DNA from 4 places in the Teredinibacter haidensis genome. Region 3 is predicted to be linked to each of the others. Evidence: predicted binding sites of a transcription regulator. Region 3 holds the regulator's gene; each other region holds the start of a gene.
The links. The regulator LexA, encoded in region 3, represses DNA repair genes until DNA is damaged. The targets are predictions, from matches to a motif close to ACTGTNTNTANANACAGT.
Positions count from the first base shown of each region.

Region 1 (4,990 bases), 1.4 Mb from region 3:
ATGGCGGCCGACAGGCGGCCTTTTAGCCCAAAAAGTGGTTCCACGAAACCCTCAGGCGCCTCTGCGCTCAATTGAAAAACGTAAAAAACCTTACAACCAAATACGAGCGCTTATAACGCCCAGCTAAGCCGCTGAAACGGAGTTGATTGTTTTGTGCCAGCGTAGCTGAAAAGCACAAAACGAGCAACGCAGTGGAGGTCGGCTTGAGCTGTTTGTTAGGGCACCGTTAACCACTAATTTTAAACGTGATTTCTTTGTCAAAATTTCCGCACCAGGATTTAATTTTTAGCCTATTTGCAGCTGGATATTCAGAGTTGCTATCGGGCAGATCCGAAACCTTTACTAGTGATGAGCCATTCCATTGTTCATCCAACCAATAACTCACTACCGCCCACTCTTCACTTGTTATTTGGAGAATAAACTCTAAAGCATCGTCATATGCATCACTATTACCAAAGTCGTCAAAATGGGCGTGATAGGCGTCAAATGAAACTGTTACTTCTTCGTTAAATGTATCCACAACCAGAAGATTTTCTTCCCCGCCATTTGGACACGGAATTTTTGCCTCAAAAATTGTAACCCCTTCATAATCAGTAGGTTGACCAAATTTCTTCCATTCAGGGAAGCGCGAATTAAATTTTAGCTCTATGCCCTTAGAAAACTTATCCATTATTTCAATTAGCCCCTAACGCCAAGCTCACCTGCAAATATTGCGGAGAGCGTTTTTGTGTAAAATGGAGCTACGCGACATACACAAAATCGAGCGTAGCAATATTTGTCAGGTGCAGATTTTTGTTATGCGGAATTTCCAACCTTAGCCTTTCTTTTTTTCAAAGTACTCGAAAAGCAGCCTATTTTTCTTCAGGAAACATTCTCGTTGCAATCGCTCTTGCTGCAGGACTGTTTTTAGCTGCTCAAACTCATCTTCAGAATGGGTTCTTAAAAGCACTTCTACAGCCTTGGTGTCATTGACGAAATTCTCCAAGACGGACCGAGATGAAACTAGGCTGCCATTGTAGGGCCTGTCTTTGTAAATATAATAAAGCTTTCGATATGCTGATTTCTTCAGGCCTATTTTGTACAGACAATTAGCAATGTAGTTCCAAATAAGTATTTTGTCGTTCGGTGCAAATTTAATACATCCGCGAGCGTATGCAATGCACTCTTTGTACTTGCCTGCGCCGAAAAGATATTGAACATTGTGGATTGCAGTATTCCTGTCCATGTACCTAAAGTGCTTAATAATGAGTCTTTGTAGTTCTAAATAAAGCGAGTAAAGTTCTGAAAAGTTGTTCTTTCTGTATGAGATGTTCGGAATAACTGGAAGGTATTGACTGCCACCAATCTTGGTGCCTGGACGCTTCTCAACCGCCTTCTCACCAAAGTCATATCGCCGTACGTTTTCTCTGATTCGCTCAAGTAGAATTATCTCATCCGCGTTCACGAACTGACTTAAGTTTAGTGCTTTATCTATCAACCGATCTATAGTCTCTGAGCGCTTGAAGATGTCACGCCCCACAACTAACATTTGGGTGCTGATCTCCGGGTCGTACAAGTAATGCTCATTAAGTGACTTATTCTGAAGGCCAAGCTCGACTTCTTCAGCAGAGAGCAATCCCGATCGAATTTCAGATTGGAAATTTGATGGTGAGAAATTCTTTTCTCTCATGATGCAATCGAACAGAGCAAACAACTCACTTCGAACATTGATTATGTCCAACTCGACCAAGGGTCTAATCTTGCTATGCCTCCTGCGATTCGGCACGAAGGAGAACACCAACCAGAATATCAAGGCTGAAAAAAGTGAGAGGACGAGAGGGTAAAGAAAAACGCTGTCCTTTGTCCAGGTCGTAATGTACGTGATATTAATATTCATCCTTTACCGAGATTCTGGGCCTAGGGGCATAACAATATTATTATAATGTAAAACGCCGTATTAACTACGACGAAATACCGCCTTTCAACGCGTGCATTATTTAATGGGTACGCCCAAAACCCCTGTAAATCCTACGCTCACGGCTTATAGCGGATCGCTACAAGTAGTTTTGTGGCTTTTGCACTCCAACTGCAGTTAGAAGGCGAGCCAGCTTTATTGTGTATTTGGCCAGGTTAACAATAGCAAGCTTATCGAAGACAAACGGGAAAAGCCGTAGAGCTATCATCTAGACTATCAATTACCGAAGGTAGGCATCAGAGTAGAGTCTCTGGTTTTACCTTTCACATTTACGAAGCCCGCTCACATTCTGCTCGCTATCCCGTGCGCCCGCTTGGCCCGTTTACGGCCTGAGTGCATAGATTGCCTTTTATGTTGCTGTGACCAACAGGCACGCTCTATTCACTCTAGCTTCAGCATATAAGTTCTCCTATGCTGGTAGTTGCGCCAGCTCAATTAACACACACTCCTTTCGGCATTTCCATCGCCAAAACGGTATGAAAGACATATGCGCTCGTTAATTCAATATGTGACCGGATTTTTAACAAACTACCACCGTATTTTAAATGTAGTTCGTTCCTACCAGCACTTTGACTCCCGTGGGATGAGATTCACCGGGTAGCTCAAAGCGTTTATGGCTTTATTAACAGCTTCTAGCCACTGCCATTTACTTAAGGGTGTAGATATCGACGTATTAGGTGATTCAATATAGGGGATCATGACTATAGGTTTCCTCTTGGCGTGTCTGGTGCATTGGCACATACCAGAGTCCTTGATCGATCGAAGATGGTAGTTGCTAGTTCAGAATCGTGCTCGTCCAACATCCGGCGCCGACTTTTTTCCAACTACCCTTTTGGACAGATTTACGTCATTCTTTGCTGCAGGGAAAAGACCCAGGCGATATGAAGAATGCTCTGAGGAGCCTTGCCGTAAGAATCGCCGTTCCTTTAGGGCCGATACATCACTTCAGCCCGGCAACTTTATTTCTGTCAGCTGTCACCTCCCGCGACCCAACTACGCTATACTGTATATAAATACAGCTATCGAACCCCCTATGTTTTATGCTCATCTCAACACCACCAGTAACTACTCCTTCCTCCAGGGCGCCTCTCACCCCCATGAGTATGTGACACGCGCTAAAGAGTTGGGCTATAGCGCTATCGCCCTTACGGATGAATGCTCACTGGCTGGCGCGGTTAAAGCCCATATAGCCGCAAAAGACGCTGGCATCCCGCTTATCGTGGGCAGCCGCTTCCATCTTTCCAACGGCTGCCACCTTATTGCTATTGCTCCCCATCGGCAGGCTTACAGTGAGCTTTCCGGTTTTATTACTCTCGCTCGCCGCCGCGCACCGAAAGGAGAGTACGAGGCCCATATGGAAGACCTGCGCTTTCGTCTGCAAAGCTGCCTAATCATCTGGCTACCCTCCCCTGCAAGCGCCAATGTCCTTTTCGCCAAAACGCTGCAGGCGGCTTTTCACCAGCGTTTATGGTTAGGGTTAAGTCACCAGCTGTGTGGTGGCGAGATTATGCAGTTCGAACACTGGCAGCAGCTCGCCGAAAAATATCGTATTCCCATGGTCGCTTGCGACCAGGCGCTGATGCACGATGCCAAGCGCAAACCTTTGCAGGATGTACTTACGGCGATCCGCCACACTACCAGCGTGTCGGAATTGGGAACCCGAGCGGGTAGCAATGCCGAAGCCTGCCTAAAACCCATTGAAGCGTATTACGCCCTCTACCCAGCAGAACTGATTGACCAAACTCACGTTATTGCAGAGCAATGTGTTTTTTCTCTGGACGAGCTGCGCTACCAGTATCCACAAGAGCTGGTGCCCAGCCACACCAAGCCCATCGATCATTTGATCACATTGGTGGCACACGGCAAGCAACAGCGCTGGCCCCAGGGTGTGCCGGAATTTGCCGAAGCCATTCTGCAAAAAGAACTGGCGCTGATTGAAGAACTTCACTACGAATATTACTTTTTAACCGTACACGATATTGTTCGCTTTGCCCGCTCGCAAAACATTCTCTGCCAGGGGCGCGGCTCGGCAGCCAATTCGGTGGTCTGTTACTGCCTATTTATTACCGAAATTGCGCCGGGACAAATTAATGTTTTATTCGAGCGATTTATTTCTAGGGAGCGCAACGAACCACCGGATATTGATGTCGATTTCGAGCATCAAAGACGGGAGGAAGTGATTCAGTATATTTACCGGAAATACACTCGCCAGCGGGCGGCCTTGGCGGCGACGGTTATCAGCTATCGCTCCCGCAGTGCCATTCGCGATGTCGGCAAGGCGCTGGGGCTGGAGCCCGCTCTCGTTGATCATCTCGCAAAATCTCTGGCCTGGTGGGATAGAACCGGCGATTTAATTCAACGCATAGAAGCGGCGGGTTTACAATCGCAACAAAAAATACTGCAACAGTTTTTCTCTCTGGTGGAAGAGATTCTCGGGTTTCCCCGCCACCTGTCTCAGCATGTGGGTGGCTTTGTGATTACGCAGGGGAAAATTAGTGATCTTGTACCCTTGGAAAATGCCAGTATGCCGGAGCGCACGATCATTCAGTGGGATAAAGACGACCTTGAATCCATGGGCTTGTTAAAGGTGGATATTCTGGCGCTTGGGATGCTCACCGCGCTGAAAAAATCATTGGAAACTGTACACCGGTATAACCCAGTCATTAAAACCCTGGCCGACATTCCCCGCGAAGATCCAGATACCTACGATATGCTTTGCGCTGCGGACAGTATCGGCGTTTTTCAAATTGAATCGCGCGCACAAATGTCCATGCTGCCACGTTTACGTCCCCGAAATTTTTACGATCTGGTGATTGAAATTGCCATTGTTCGTCCCGGCCCAATTCAAGGCGATATGGTGCATCCATACCTGCGCAGGCGCGACGGCCTGGAGCCTGTTAGCTATCAAAGCCCGGAGATTGAAGCCGTTCTTAAATCCACCTTAGGTGTACCCATTTTTCAAGAACAGGCCATACGTTTAGCGATGGTCGCTGCGGGATTCAGTGGTGGCGAAGCCGATAATCTGCGCAGAGCCAT
Region 1 is NZ_CP060084.1:584,941-589,930, reverse strand. It holds gene H5715_RS02440 (hypothetical protein) at 227-670, opposite strand; gene H5715_RS02435 (hypothetical protein) at 815-1,669, opposite strand; gene H5715_RS02430 (error-prone DNA polymerase) at 2,988-4,990, shown strand, end outside.
Region 1: the regulator LexA is predicted to act here: its motif matches at 2,957-2,974, upstream of H5715_RS02430 (error-prone DNA polymerase).

Region 2 (4,990 bases), 1.9 Mb from region 3:
AGTAATGTGCTCTAACGTTCTATAGCGATCGGCAGTTGATCGTTATTTGCAGCCTTCTAATGTAGACACTTTTGTCTAAGCGCCCTGCAGGCCGTTGACAAGTTATCGGCGTTGCCAGCGAGGCGTTAAATCTGGCTCAAAACACTCATTTATTCGTTATATTTTCCGCTTCTCCGCCAATTTCGCCTTGACCTGACGGTCTCACTTACGTTTTTCAATAAGCTGCTTGCCAGTTATGAGAGCGAATTTCCAAGATGACAGTAAAGGGCCTATGCTCTTTCTGCCCGCTAATTTTTACCCGCTGGGTTAAATCATTCAAACTTATTCGAATTCACGTAAAACGGATGGCCGCTTAGCGGACGTGCTGTTTGGGTGCCTTATGAGACTATCATTGTTGTGGCTCTTGTATTTGGTTGATTCCCAATTTGAAACGGAGGTGCAAGTCTTGCTGCTCGAGCAAGGAGCACGAAGGTTGCGGCTTTGCTTTTATCCTCCTCTTTGTAAGTGGCCAAGTTCCATTTGTAGAGGTGCGACCATGTACAAATGCGTTGCCTGCTCGCAGCTAGAGTCGTTTGTAATAGGCTTTTAACGATTGTTCTTGGGGCGAATCTCGGATATCCGTCTTGGTGGCACCGTTCTACGAATTGATACGAGCATAGGAAAGTCAACTAATATTAATGAAGTGGATGTTCGATGCTTGCAGGTATTTGACGTGCCCTAGTTATTGATTTGGTATTGAATAAGATGAAGACAATTTACAGGTTTTATTTGGCTATACGTTTGATGTTCGGGTATAGGGAGGCCCTAAAAGCGATGAATTGGCAACTGATTTCGCTTATAGGAATACTTTATGTTATGCCTGCAGTAGCAATCAACGAAGAAAGATTGTGGTTGCCAGCTAAATACCACAAGTATTATTTGGATTTAAAAGAGTCTGCTCAGGCTGCAGAAAACTTGGATATTTGTGTTGAAGTTTTACGGGGAACACTCGATTTTGAGCAAAGCAGCAAAAATCGCCCCATTTTTCGAATACAGTGCCGTCGCGAAGATGGTTTGAGTTACAACGAAATGGTTGATGGCGTGAGCAAAGAAACGCTTACGCATAAAGCTCCCACTGAAGGGCCTTTAAGCGTAAAAGAGGTTGAGCGGCTAAGGATGTTAGAAGAAAAGCGTAAACAGGATTACCGCGAGTCCTGCTTGGACGAATTCCAAAAACAAACGATATTTATGCTTGGGTTACAGCTTCATACCCCAGAGCAAGCCAATCCGTTGGAGTTTAATGACGACAGTGCGGTATTTATTATGGAATTCGATGCAAAAAATATTGCAGGCACACCCTTAAAATATCGGGCAACATGCCGGGTTGGTACGGATAAATCGGCAGAGGTGGTGATTAAACCTCGAAAGTAGACTGAAAACGTTATTTCTGAGTTTCAAAACATCTGAGTTTCAAAACAAAAGAAGGCGCCGTTAGGCGCCTTCTTTAAAGCGGGATGCTAGTTATGCTTGCTTGGGGGGACGACCTCGACGCTTAGGAGCTGCTTTGGCCGCAGCTTTAGGGGCCGTTTTCTTGGCCGCAGGACGACCACGACGCTTGGCCGCAGCTTTAGGAGCCGCTTTCTTGGCTGCAGGACGACCACGACGCTTAGGTGCGGCTTTGGTTGTAGCCTTAGGAGCCGTTTTTACCTTTGTCTTTGTTTTCGCTTTTGCAGCTGCTTTCTTTGCTTTGGTTTTCGCTGCGATAGAAGCTTTCTTTGCAGCAGTTTTGGCTTTTATAGCGGCTTTTTTAGCGGTAGCTTTCTCTCTGATTGCGGCCTTTTTAGCGGCAACTTTAGCGGCGGCAGCCGCTTTCTTTGCAGCGGATTGTTCAGCTATTTGAACTTTCTTTATATATGCAGCTTCCTCTTTTGCGATGGCCTTTTCTAGTGCCGAGGCTTGAGCTGCTTCAGTTTTTGCTGTGGCGAGGGCTGTTTTTGCCTCAGTTAATGTACTTTTTATAGTGTTGGCGGCGGCGGATGTAGCCGCAGCTACTTTTCTTGCTGCAGCCAATTGCTTGGTTTGAGCAGCCGATTTCTTTTTGGCTCGAATGGAGGCGACTTTTGCTTTCGCAGTAGATGCTTTCTTCGCTGCAGATGTTGATTGAATTGTGGCAGTTTTTACGCTTGCTTCAGCAGATTTTAACTTTGCTGAACGAGCTTTTTCCAGTTTGCCCTTTAACGCTGAAAGTTCCTTTTCTAGCGCGGCGACAGAATCGACAACTTTTGCTTTTCTAGCGGCCATAGTAATTACCCTTACCCTTTGTTGGTTGTACTTATGAAAGTTGTAGCACTACATTACGAAATAACAAGAAAAATTCAAGTTTTTTCATCGATTTAGCATGCTTTTTTAGTGTTTTTTAATAAAAAAAAGATTTTCATTGCCTGTTTAACTATTTTTCGCATTTTTACGCGGATCCATATTAAATAAAAGCGTTTAATTGGGTGCCGAAATTTCACTTACTTAAAGCAAATGCGTGAACTAAATGTAGAACTCAAAAATTCGCTAGTTGTGCAGCGATATTTTAATGAAACGCTAATATCCTTTGTGGTTGGTAGCATTGTTTTAGACTGTAATTAACTTCGTACACTTACGCATAAACGCGATTTCGGTGGAATTACTGAATTTTTAGAAAATAATCAGTATTCCCATTCGTATGGAGTAGTTTAACGTTGAATTAATAGGATTGACTTTACCTCTTTAAGGGACTTCCACATTGACCTTGTAATTCTATGGCGAAATGAAATTGTTTTATGTCCGTCGAGATCGGTTTGACACATAAAATCGGTTATTTCGCATTTTTATTCATATCTAAATTTAGAATAGTTGTTGAAACACTCTCAAATCCCGTTTTATGCTTTGTAAAGGTCACCGCTCAATACCCGGGAGTTTTTGAAAAAGCCTGTGTATGCGCTGCTCAGCCTAGTGTGTATGGACGTAATACAAAGTGTTCCTTTACTGGATGCGTTATTGAAAGGCGCTTCCACTCTTTTGGGTTTTAATGTGTAGAGGCGGGCGGTGTTGCCAGCATCGCACGCTTAGACGGCAGACGCGCTTGGGCGTGAGAGAAAATTTAGATTGTCTTTGGGCCTGCCAGGTAGGAATAAATAGCCTTTGCGGGCTGTATTAATAAACAGTACTATGTGTGTTGTTTAGCCTAAAAGACGTTTTGAGTGGGAAGTACCATTGCTGTCCGTTGACGATGTTTGTCGCCGATAAGGCTCGTACCGCATTCGGTCTTGTTGGCGCCCATATTTTATATGAGCGGGCTTGTTGAGCCGTGAGTTCGTTAAGAGTCGCTTGAAAATGAAAAAAATCATCCACATAGATGCAGACTGTTTTTTTGCCGCGCTGGAAATACGTAAAAACCCCAAACTTGCAGAGCTGCCCGTTGCGGTTGGCGGCGCGCCAGATAGACGGGGCGTTGTTGCAACCTGTAATTACTTGGCCAGGCAATATGGCGTGAAATCGGCGATGGCTTCTGCTTATGCGAAACGATTGTGCCCGGAGTTGGTTATCGTAAAGCCCGATATCGAACTTTATCGGCATGTGTCATCGCAGTTGCTGTCTATTTTTCATCGCTATACCGAGTGCGTCGAGCCGCTATCTCTTGATGAAGCCTACCTGGATGTTTCGGGCTGTGATTTGTTGAAAGGTAGTGCAACGTTGATTGCCAGAAATATAAAGGAGGTCGTTCGAGCGGAATTGGGAATTAGTGTCTCTGCCGGTGTGGCGCCCGTTAAATTCTTGGCAAAAATCGCCAGTGACTGGAGAAAGCCGGATGGACTTTTTGCTGTGCCCCCCGATGAGGTGGCACCCTTTGTGAGTAAGCTTCCTCTGGCGAGACTTCCCGGTGTTGGTCCGGCCACTGAGCGTAAGCTCTCCCGATATGGATTGCTGAATTGTCAAGACCTTAAGGAATTTGATCCCAATACATTGGCGAAGGAATTTGGTTGTTTTGCGCAAAGGCTACTGGACATGAGTAAAGGCATAGATAGTCGTTGTGTTCAGCCTCACCACATACGAAAATCCGTGAGTATTGAGCGAACTTACCCGGAAGATATCTCTGATCCTGCTCAGGTGCCTGGCTATTTGGACGAATTAATTGCTGGCCTCCGGCATCGCTACGGAAAATTATCAAATAAGTATCCGATAAGTAAAAAATTTGTGAAGCTAAAATTCGATAATTTTGAGCAAACGGTGTTGGAAACGAAGGTTTCACATCTTACTGACCCTTTTGAAGCTCCGGAATTTATGCGCTTATTGTTGGCAGCGTGGTACCGGCAGAAACGGGGGATACGGCTGCTGGGAGTAGGCTTTCGGTTTGCTCAGTCCGAACGCTGCCCCGAACAGATATTGCTACCCCTTTAAAAGAGCGCTAAGACCCCAAAAAGAAGTTTTTCGTTTTGGGGCGAGCAAAAAACGACCACAACTTAAATGACGAGCAGACAGGTAAAAGATCGTGTAGAATGCCGGATTGCCGGGAAAGACAACTTTGCTGCACAACAGCAATACATTGCGATTGTGATGGAGCTGATCTACTCTCTAGGGCAATAGAATCGCTTTTCGCTGTATACTGGCAGCGAGTCTCCGCTTCGGCAGAGATCGCGATTTCATTATCGAATGTGGAGAATAAATTGTGAGTCGTAGAAAACGCATTGAATCGGCCGAAGATAAGGCTGAGATTGATTTGACACCAATGCTAGATGTGGTGTTCATCATGCTGATCTTCTTCATCGTGACAGCATCGTTTATCAAAGAAAAATCGCTGGGTTTGAATGTGCCAGAAAACACCGAAAACCTGCCACCTCCCGAAACCGAAAGTAAGAGTATTTTGGTTCAGATCAACGCTAACGATGAAATTTACATTGACCAGCGTCGTGTCGATATCCGCTCCGTACGCTCCCTGATCGCACAGAAAAGCGCTGAAAGCCCAGAGGGTGGCGTGGTCGTT
Region 2 is NZ_CP060084.1:37,883-42,872, forward strand. It holds gene H5715_RS00175 (cyclic nucleotide-binding domain-containing protein) at 1-5, shown strand, start outside; gene H5715_RS00180 (hypothetical protein) at 814-1,410, shown strand; gene H5715_RS00185 (hypothetical protein) at 1,501-2,280, opposite strand; gene dinB (DNA polymerase IV) at 3,343-4,407, shown strand; gene H5715_RS00195 (ExbD/TolR family protein) at 4,676-4,990, shown strand, end outside.
Region 2: the regulator LexA is predicted to act here: its motif matches at 3,157-3,174, upstream of dinB (DNA polymerase IV).

Region 3 (4,990 bases):
GCAAGCCCACGCTCAGAGTCTCCTCTAAAAACAACACCCAATTGCTGCATGGCAGGAATGCGCGAGAAACCCGAACGAAAACGTTGTACGCGACCGCCTTCGTGATCAACCGCAACAATCAGTGCGGAATTCACTCCACGAATACCCTGCACCAACTTTTCCAGCTGTTGGCGGTCTTTATAATTTCTTCCAAACAAAATAATGCCGCCAACCCAGGGGTTGGCAAGCATTTTTTTGTCTTCATCTGTTAATGTCAAACCCTCAATGTCGACAACAACAGGCCCCAAATATTTTTTCCCCATAGCTCTATAGCTGCCTTAGTCACTCTGTGAATTAGCGTGTTAAGCAATTGAGACGCAACGCAAGAAACGTATACATCGACCTACTTTCACTTACGAATAAAATGATTTCTCATTCTTATAAAACCGTAATTTCTACTATTCGCTTTAACAAACCATGATATACAATGCCCACTTTATAGACTTTTTTAATCTTTACGCTTTATTGGCTATAGCTCCGAATTTTATAGACGCTGTATTTAGGCTTAAAGAAAACCCAAAAACCTATTATTTTTCAATCTGTTACGGAACGAATATCAGCCCCACGCTAAACACGTACATTTTCACCATATTTTAACGAAACCAAGTGCGCAAGCAACAAGGAAGTGTTAGCTTTAACGGCATAGAGTGGAGGTTGGTTATGGCCAAGATATTTCCGATTATAGGTAGTTGGTTTCAAGATACGTCCAGTATGCAACTGTTTGAAATTGTTGCTGTTGATGAAGACAGCAGCACCATTGAAGTTCAATATAAAGATGGCGACATTGACGAGTTCGAGCTTGAATCTTGGGGGCAGCTAAATCTCCTTTCCGCTGCAGCTCCTGAAGATGCAAATGCAGGTTACGGTTCCTCCTATTCCGACACATGGGAAGACAGCCCAGATCATTTTAACAGCAACTATAACAACCCTCTTGAAATGATTGAACCGGAATCCTTTACCGGGTTCGACGACCTCCCCTAGAGCACCCTCTCAAACGGAGAGGGCCAATACAGCTACAGCGAAACCCGCCCTTCCACCAAGTATCGTAAAGCCGTTGTAACATCCTTAGTCACCACCCTTTAAACCGGCCTCTCCTCTACCTTTTAACACTTTTTTCTTGCGAATATGATTGAACGGATCGCCAACTTCCGTACTTTCGATAGACCCTAACGTATTGTCTTTGGTGCCATCAGGCTCTGAACTTTGCTTTTTCTCTCGAGTAAAAACAGAAGGAGGGAAATTAAAAAGATAGTAAGCGATAGATAGTAGCGCGATACCAACCCACTTGGCTAAATATGCCCAACTTAAGGACTGCGCTGCTCCAACCGCGAGTGAATACTCTAAATAATCATCGTGGACCATTGACACGATAAAGTAAGCGACAAACAGTAATATCGTCGAAAGAACCAGTCGCTTGTAGCGCCCCCACAGTACCGTCGCAACAAATGATTTTGCCAGAAACTTGAACATTTACTTAGGTCCAGAAAGACAGCCCAAGTGCCGCCAACAGTAACAAGATACTTTTATCCTTAAACTCGCTTTTAATTTTGTCTTCCTCTTCTTTGACGATAACTTCGAGAACATCCTGATCATAATCCTCTGGCTTTCGACCATGTAAATAGATACGGGTTTTTGCGCGCTCAATAGCCTTTTCGCGAACCCGTATATCGACGCGATCTTTGAGCTTCGCTAAACCAGCTCGTATACCACGTTTGCGCTTCAGTTCTCGCTGCTCTACACCATTAACCATATAGCACCTCCCAAGCTGACCCCAGTTTACCAGAGCAAGGTGTAAATGGTGCAACTTCAAGGCACAACAAAAAAAAGTTGCCTCCAGCAAAACACTGTATATAATGACAGATACTGTACATCCGAACAGACAGAAGAAACAAATGTACATTCACCTGAACTTTTATAGGCTCCGGAGTAAATCATGATCAAGCTTACCGCAAGACAACAACAGATTCTGGACCTGATCAAAACCCATATTCAAGACACTGGATACCCACCCACAAGGGCAGAAATAGCCGACATCCTGGGCTTTAAATCGGCCAACGCCGCTGAAGAACACCTTAAAGCCCTTGCCCGTAAGGGCGCGATTGAAATGATCGCTGGCGCCTCCCGCGGCATTCGGCTACCGGAAACGCAAAGCGGTATTCCCTTGGTTGGCCGAGTGGCCGCAGGTAGCCCCATACTCGCAGAAGAACATATTCAAGACTACTGCGATATTCCCAATGCTTTTTTTCATCCTCAGGCAGATTACCTGCTGACAGTTCACGGAATGAGCATGAAAGATGCCGGTATTCTTGACGGAGATCTACTTGCCGTTCACAAAACAGACCAAGTGCGTAACGGCGATATTGTGGTCGCGCGCATTGAGAATGAAGTCACAGTAAAACGCTTTAAGCGCGAAAGAAATCGTGCCATTGTCGAACTATGGCCAGAAAACCCCGACTTTGACGTTATAGAAGTCGATTTACGCGACGAACACTTTGCCATCGAAGGCATCAGTGTTGGTGTCATACGTCGAAGCTAAGAGGATCAGTTGATGGCAATTCCAGCGCCCCACACCCTACAGGCTACGCCCAAGAACATAGCCAATGCCGAGCTTCGAGACCAGAGCGCCAGCCTAACTGAAATCGTGCTTACCCGCTCACACTTAGGCGAAAACGACTACAGCCTTGTAATGCCGATGCTGGCCCACCTAAGCCAACAAAGTCAGACCCGATGGTTCACTTGGATTGCTCCAAAAGGCGTCACTAAAGGATTGTTAAGTCGTTACCGCTTTAATCTTGAGAAGGTACGCGTTGTTTACGCCGATACGCCAAATGATATTCTTTGGCTTTACTGGGAAGCACTTGCCAACGGCAATAGCGATACGGTGGTAGCGGAAGTCAGTAGCCTGACAGATTCTGAATTCAGCAAGCTTGAAAGCGCCTGCAACCAAGGCTTGTGCCGGGGTCTTACACTGAGATTTCGATAACGATCTGGAAGGTAAGCAGAGGAAGGGGCGTTTACAATTCACACGCCAAACCGATCAACGTATGCTGGCACTAATGAAGAATCATTCCCTCACCGCTTTTCTCTGCGTCAGTAACAGCGGCCATTTCGTCCTGAAGCTCACTCGCAGCCTCCAGCCCGGCTTCAATCATTGCCTTGGCGACATCGAGTTTGGCGTCATTTAAATAATAAAGCGATTCTTCAGAAAAGCGGATACGCACCAGCGGCTCACCCTTTTCATCGGCTTTCTGCAAAGCTATTTCACCATCTTCCAGCTCTACTATTTCGTACAAAGTCGACATAAATCCCCAAGTTCAATCACTGCTGCTTATTTCATTCTTTTGTGTGCCATGAAGTGTACCATTTTCTGTCCTCGCGAATAACCAATTGCCGCAAAATGCCTCGGGGAAGTTCTGATTAAGTCCAGGAATGTTGTGGGCTCTTGGCTTATTCAAGACCAAGGTAAATATTTACAGGAGTACGTCCGTCTTCAAAAAAGATAAGACAGAGATAGAGAAAACCCGGAGGCCTCATAACGCGAGGCCAAAACACCTACTTCCTGCGTTGCGGCTACTAGCGAAGAAGCTCGCCCTGTAAATGAACGTTTTGGGCTAACACAGAATAGTGCTGGACTTGGCCAGAGCTTCCCTAATGCTCGGATGCCAACTCTCGCTGCTGGAGCACCAAGGCTTTAAAGGCCAGGTAGATATTTTCCAACTCACTCACAGTTGGGGAGCTTAACGCCGTGGCTGAGCCGGTGCGGGCTATCACAACACTATCCAGAATATGTTCTGTAGGGGGAATTGCTTGTAGATTAAGCAGCGAGCGAAAAAGGAAGTTGAGCTTTGACAGCCACTCACCAGAGTTCTTCGCTAACAATTTAAGCTCCTGCAGGCGGAAATCAGCATTGGACAAATCAAGAGCATCCAACCAGGAGTATTCAAGACCTCCCGATAAGTTGGCCTCGGTTATTTCCCGTAGATAGGCGTTAATACCTAGCCGCAACTGTAATACCACAGCCTGCGCGCATGACGCCTTCAGCTGGTTTTCAGCATCCTGAGCAACATCTAATTGTTTGCGCACGTAAAGCAACTGCAGATCAACTGCTCGTCGACAATCTTCATCGAAGCTTGCCACGATTATTTTTTCGCAGCTTTTTTACTGGCTGGTTTTTTCTTTGCGGGCGCTTTTTTGGCTGTAGCGCGTTTTGGCGCTGCTTTTGCCGACACATCCCATTTTCCATTATTGTAAAACGCCTTCCAGCCGGTTGCCTTACCATCCACTTCCGACTGCACGTACTGCTCTTTGGTTTTGCGACTGTAGCGAACCAAAGTATCGATGCCATCCTCATCCTGCGCTGGAGCAGAAAACAAAAAGCGGTATTTTGGATCTATCTCGTCCTTGTGTGGCAGTAACTCCTTAACTCTTGGCGCGCGAGTTTCACGATTTTTCGGGAACTGGCTTGCGGCTAAAAATAGACCGCTCGCCCCATCTCGCAATACGTAATGATCGTCGACCTTCTCGCAGATAAGCTCGGGCATATCCACCGGGTCCATCTTCGGTGGCGCCGCTTCGCCGCTTCGCAAAAGCTTACGGGTGTTTTTGCAGCTTTCACTGGTACACCCAAAATACTTCCCGAATCGACCGGATTTTAACTGCATATCCTTCCCGCACTTGTCACATTCGATAACCGGGCCGTCGTAGCCTTTAATTTTAAATGTGCCCTGCTCCACTTCGTAGCCACTGCAATCCGGATTGCGACCGCAGATATGTAGTTTACGTGTTTCGTCGAGTAAATAGCTGTCCATTGCCGTATTACACAGCTTACATCGGCGTTTTTGCCTCAGCTGCTTGGATTCGGCCTCATCGTCGTCGTCCACGTTAACGGCTTCTTCACCAGCCACCAGGTTCATGGTGTTCTTACAGCGTTCTTTCGGCGGCAGCGCATAAC
Region 3 is NZ_CP060084.1:1,960,655-1,965,644, forward strand. It holds gene nagZ (beta-N-acetylhexosaminidase) at 1-302, opposite strand, end outside; gene H5715_RS07720 (DUF6763 family protein) at 700-1,020, shown strand; gene H5715_RS07725 (hypothetical protein) at 1,105-1,509, opposite strand; gene H5715_RS07730 (dihydrouridine synthase) at 1,514-1,789, opposite strand; gene lexA (transcriptional repressor LexA) at 1,973-2,575, shown strand; gene H5715_RS07740 (SulA-like leucine-rich domain-containing protein) at 2,588-3,022, shown strand; gene H5715_RS07745 (hypothetical protein) at 3,093-3,341, opposite strand; gene H5715_RS07750 (DUF6586 family protein) at 3,688-4,176, opposite strand; gene topA (type I DNA topoisomerase) at 4,179-4,990, opposite strand, start outside.

Region 4 (4,990 bases), 1.3 Mb from region 3:
ATGAAACCATTGCTGCGGGTTTTGTTGAAGACCTGTGGTACCAGGCTGTGCCCAGCGGTACCTACCGTTACTATAACGGTTTAATTCATATGCTGGGTTTATTGCACACTGCGGGTGAGTTTAAAATTTATGGAAACCCCGCTCTGGTAGATTAACCTTCGGCAGGCAATGTTCTTAGGCCGTAGATGATCAGTTTAAATACCCCATTTTTCAATGGGGTATTTCCTTAACCAAATACACCCTGTACAAACCAGCTTTTTTTCAATAAATCGTAAAAGACCCAAAGCCGTAAATAATCATCCCGCTGAGCGATAAAATAATCTCTTGCGCAGGCCTGCTGCCACCAATTTCCTTCTATACGTTCTGGGCCTTGCAATAAGGTTAGTTTGCCTCGCCAGTAAAGATTTTCCCTTCGTTGTTCTACGGGGAGTGGTGAATCGAACAGCCAGCTTGGTCGTGCCCCCTGATGCTCGGGAGCTGTGTCTTCGCTGTGTTGGTCAACGGGGAGGGATAGATTACTGTGCTCTGGTAAATGGCTGTCGCGGTAGGCAATTTTAAACAGGGCGTTGTCGCCAAGGCGAGCACGCAACTTGGCGGTGGTTATCGCAAAATCCTGCTGCAGCTCTATTTTGTTTTTGGCCTCTTGCCCGTCGAAGTTGAGTGTTTGTCGCGCGTCGCCGATGACGTGTGTATTGCGGCAACTGAGCTCCAGGCTATCCACTTCAAATGTGAGTGTGTGTGCTTCCAGTTGTATTTGGCTGAGTTCCAACCATAGTGGCCATTGGCTTTGCGCTTCGCTGGTAAAGACCTGAAACTTTTGTTTGTTGTGATAGATATCCATCAGAATCCATTCGATTTTCTGCGATTGTTGTTGCCGTTGTTTCAGGTGTTGGCTCAGCTGTTGGAGTAAAAATTCCATCGGTTGAATTAGTTGTTCGATATTGGAAATAGGGTAGTCAAATTGAATGCTATCGAAGAAAAATTCTTTGGGCTGATACATTTCAGCAGGTTTTTCAAAAAGGCTGGGCTGGTTGAGTTGCTGATCAAAATTAAAAAGGCCCATTAATAATCGTGAAAAATTCTGCCCCCAGCGTTTACGGATACCGGCAAGGGATTGCTGTTCTATTTGTTGGGCAATATCACCGAGGGTGCTAAAGCCGGATTTATCCAAATTTGCGATGTGGCCGGCTAATTTTTTGGCTTGAATAATGTTTTGTGGGCATAGGGATAGTCGCTCAATAGGGCTTGCGTGGAGCTGTGTTAGGAACGTTTGGCGATCTTCGTTACCGCTGATAACTTGATTGGTATAAGACAAAACCCAGGCGGCGGTTGCGCTGTATCCCAGCCCCAGGCGGTAGTTGTGAGGGCTTTTTTTTAGCGTGTCTTCCAGCCGTGCGATTAAATTCAGTAAGCCTTTAAATAGGGTTAATGAACGTGATATTTCGATAGTGAAACCGCTTTGGGTGGTATCGCTGGGTAGGTGTTGCTCAATATAAGGCGTGAACAGGTAAAGCTGTTCGGCGAATTGATCTAATACGGCTTCTTCCTGCTGCTTATCTCTTTCCAGCCGTTGGCACTCGCACAGAATTTGAGCGGTTGTTGGCGACATGCTTAATGTCACCCCTTGTTTTTCTGCTTGCGGATTACAACAGATAACGTTCTGTTGGTCGCAGACGACGACTGGGGTGGGGTCTTGTTCGAAAAAACCAAAAACCTCCAACGGTAATTGGGGTAGGCGAATAGCCAGCCAATATTTTTCCTGGCGTTTGGGTGCAGCATTTTTCATCGTTAGGAGTATTGCCGCTTTAACTTAGCTTGCTTGCCGGCGGGAATAGACAAAATATTCTGTCGGGGTTGGTAGCTGGTAAGCAGCCAGTCGTTGGCGGCGCTGGGAGCGCTGTTGCGAGGTTTTCCTCCCAGTAGACGGTGCGGTGGTTGAGGCCGCCAGTGTTTAGACAGCGGCAGGCCCAGTGGTTTGCTTTGTTGGCGCAGTTGCCCACGTTGCTTCAATAAGGTGACATTCAATGTCTGTTTGTCTAAGGCTGCTATCAGCCGCAGAGCTGCGGGGGAACTTTGCTGTATGGCTTGGCTTGAACGGAAGAGAATGTAAAGACCCTGTCCATCGCTCGTCGCCAGCTGGCATTTGCGAAGTTCACTGTAGCTGAGAGCCTGCTGCGGTTGCCAAGCCAGTACCAGGCCGCAGCTGCGGGCTCGGGCCAGTTCGATAAAAGAGGAAATAAAATCTGTTTTGTTACGAGCCCTTACAATGAGCAGTTGTTCTACCGGAATGTCGTTTTGTTTTAGCCCCTGGGCAAAAGGTAGCGCGGGGGGGTTAAGGAGAATGGCGTATTGTTGCGCTTGCAGGCACGCTTTTAGTGCCGGAGTGAACAGTAGCCAATCGCCATGCCCTGCTGCTGGTTGGCATATTTCAATCAGACTGGCTGTGGGCCAGCCCTGATCAAGCAGTTGCCGGTTAAGCTCTGGGTGGCCGCTATCCACAACGTTTCTGGCTTTGGAGCGCTGTCCTTGTCCGCGCCAAATGTCACTGCGCTGGAGGAGTTGTTCCAGTGTGGGAGGCTTCGGTTGGGTGGGGGGAGTTTTCATGCTGGCTAACACACTTACACTGTTGTTATATACAGTACTCCTGTGCGTGTGTTATGGCAAGTACAACTTTTGCGCTGGTCGAAGGGCTCTGTCAGTTGTAAACGGTATATTCAAAGGTTTTAAGTGCTGACAGGCTTTAATTCAACTGTACCCTGGCCCAGTAAATGGTCAAAAACATCGAGTCCATATAGTGGTAGGGTTGCACGATGGTTTTGAAGCTAAGTGATTGCGATTTGATGGCGTAATTGTCTAAAAGCCAGTTTTGAAAGTGTTTGTCTTCACAGTTTGGTGTGATACAAAGCACGATGCCTTCACCCTGAAAAGGCCTGGTACTTATGTCGAATTCCGGTATGCGGACGGCGGTTTGTTTGAAAACGGGGATGGCGTTGCCGCCGAGCATACGGGTTTCTGCCAGAATAAAGTTGGCCTGTGGGCGTTGGCTCTTTAGTTCTGCCATAACCGCAGGGTAGGGCATATTGGGGCGGTTGGATTTATCGGTTTTTTCCGCAATCAGGGTCCTTAGGGGGAGGGCAATTGCGACGAGAAGAGCGAGTCCCAGTCCCAGTCCTATGTAGGTATTTACTGGCCATTTTTTTTGAGGCTGCGTGAAATAGGCAGCCACGATAGGAGTGAAAAATAACAGAGGCTGGTACCAGCGATCCTTAACTTCCTGTGCGCCTGTGACAATAACAAAAAACGCAACCACAATACCGACTGATACAAGCAGGGCAAGGAGAAATCGACCGTAAAGGGATTGCGCTGTGGTGCTAATGTGTATTTTGGGTGTAGCAAAAAACAGTAAAAGGGAAAATAGCCACAGCGGTGAAATATAGGCGAGTCCCGATGTGCCCGCTTGGGTCAGGCCAGTAAAAATATTACCGGAACTGGCTTCGATTTTATGAATACTGCCCATGGCTATGCCGTAGTGATTTAGAGCCCAGAAAATATGGGGGCTTGAAATCGCTATGGCGATAGCAATACCCACAAATACGCGCTTATCGAAGATCAGCGATCGAAAAGCCGGTACGTAAAAAACTGCACCAGCCAGGGCTGCAATAAAAAATACATAGTTGTACTTACTGATTACCCCCAGGCCTATAAGTAGGCCCATAGCGGCGTAATTAAAAATGCTGAGCTTGCTCTGAAGCCTGAGGGTTTGCAGCAGCGTCGCGGCAGCCAAAATACTCACCAATACCGAGTGGGTTAAATCTCTTTGAGACTCCCAAATAATTTGAGGGATAAAAACAAGGCCTATTACCGCAATAACTTGTTGGCGAATAGATAAATTAAGCTGTTTGCCTATGCCGATAAAAGTACCCGCAAGCAGGCTTAATAGCAGGGCTTTAAAAACCAGTAATGTTGCAAGGCTGGGCTGGGTAATGCTGAATAGGGTTTTGGTGATATAGGTGTATAACGGTGGCTGTGCGCCATACCCCAGCTGAAAGGTCTGGCTGAGGATTAGTTGTTCTGATTGGTCCAGGTCGGCGGTGCCAGACAAGCTTACTTGGGTCAATGCATTGAGAAAAAAATACAATACAATGGCACCCCACAGCCAAAGCAGGTGCTGGGATGTGTTTCGCTTTATCTTGTGTGTCATTGCAGAGACTTATTTAGATAAATGGGCGCACATTTTTAACCGAAGCGGAATATGGGTCAAGCCAAACCCTTTAGCGGTTCTACTGTTTTTTTTGCGATGTTTTAAGGAGATTTTATGACCAGACTATACGGCGCCATAGAAGCTGGCGGGACTAAATTTGTGTGTGCCGTGGGCACCGGGCCGGAGGATATTAAGGATATTCGCTTTCCCACCACAACACCGCAGCAAACGCTACAGCGGGCCGTCGATTTTTTTCTGCCTTACCGTCAACAGTTGGCGGCAATCGGTGTGGGTTCTTTTGGGCCCATAGATTTACATAGGGATTCGCCATCTTACGGCTGTATTACCTCTACACCAAAGCCCGGTTGGGCTAATACCTCTGTGGTGGGGGCTTTAGGGGCCCATTTTGATATTCCCATTGGTTTCGATACTGATGTTAATGGCGCGGCGTTGGGGGAGGCCAAGTGGGGAGCCGCTCAGGGGTTAGACGATTTTATTTATCTGACTATTGGTACCGGTATTGGTGGCGGTGTGGTGAGTGGTGGCCAGTTGGTGCACGGGCTGGTTCATCCCGAGCTTGGCCATAGTTTTTTGCCAAAATTACCAGAGGACGGTTACAAGGGGCGGTGTCCCTACCATGGCGATAGCTGCTTTGAAGGCCTAGCGGCGGGCCCTGCGATAGAGGAACGCTGGCAGGTACCGGGGGCCGAACTGGCGGCAGATCATCCCGCGTGGAATATGGAAGCTGAATATATTGCCCTGGCGTTGGCGAGCTATTTTTGCACGTTG
Region 4 is NZ_CP060084.1:632,701-637,690, forward strand. It holds gene H5715_RS02640 (family 8 glycosyl hydrolase) at 1-155, shown strand, start outside; gene H5715_RS02645 (Y-family DNA polymerase) at 227-1,786, opposite strand; gene imuA (translesion DNA synthesis-associated protein ImuA) at 1,789-2,604, opposite strand; gene H5715_RS02655 (ArnT family glycosyltransferase) at 2,741-4,201, opposite strand; gene H5715_RS02660 (ROK family protein) at 4,316-4,990, shown strand, end outside.
Region 4: the regulator LexA is predicted to act here: its motif matches at 2,623-2,640, upstream of imuA (translesion DNA synthesis-associated protein ImuA).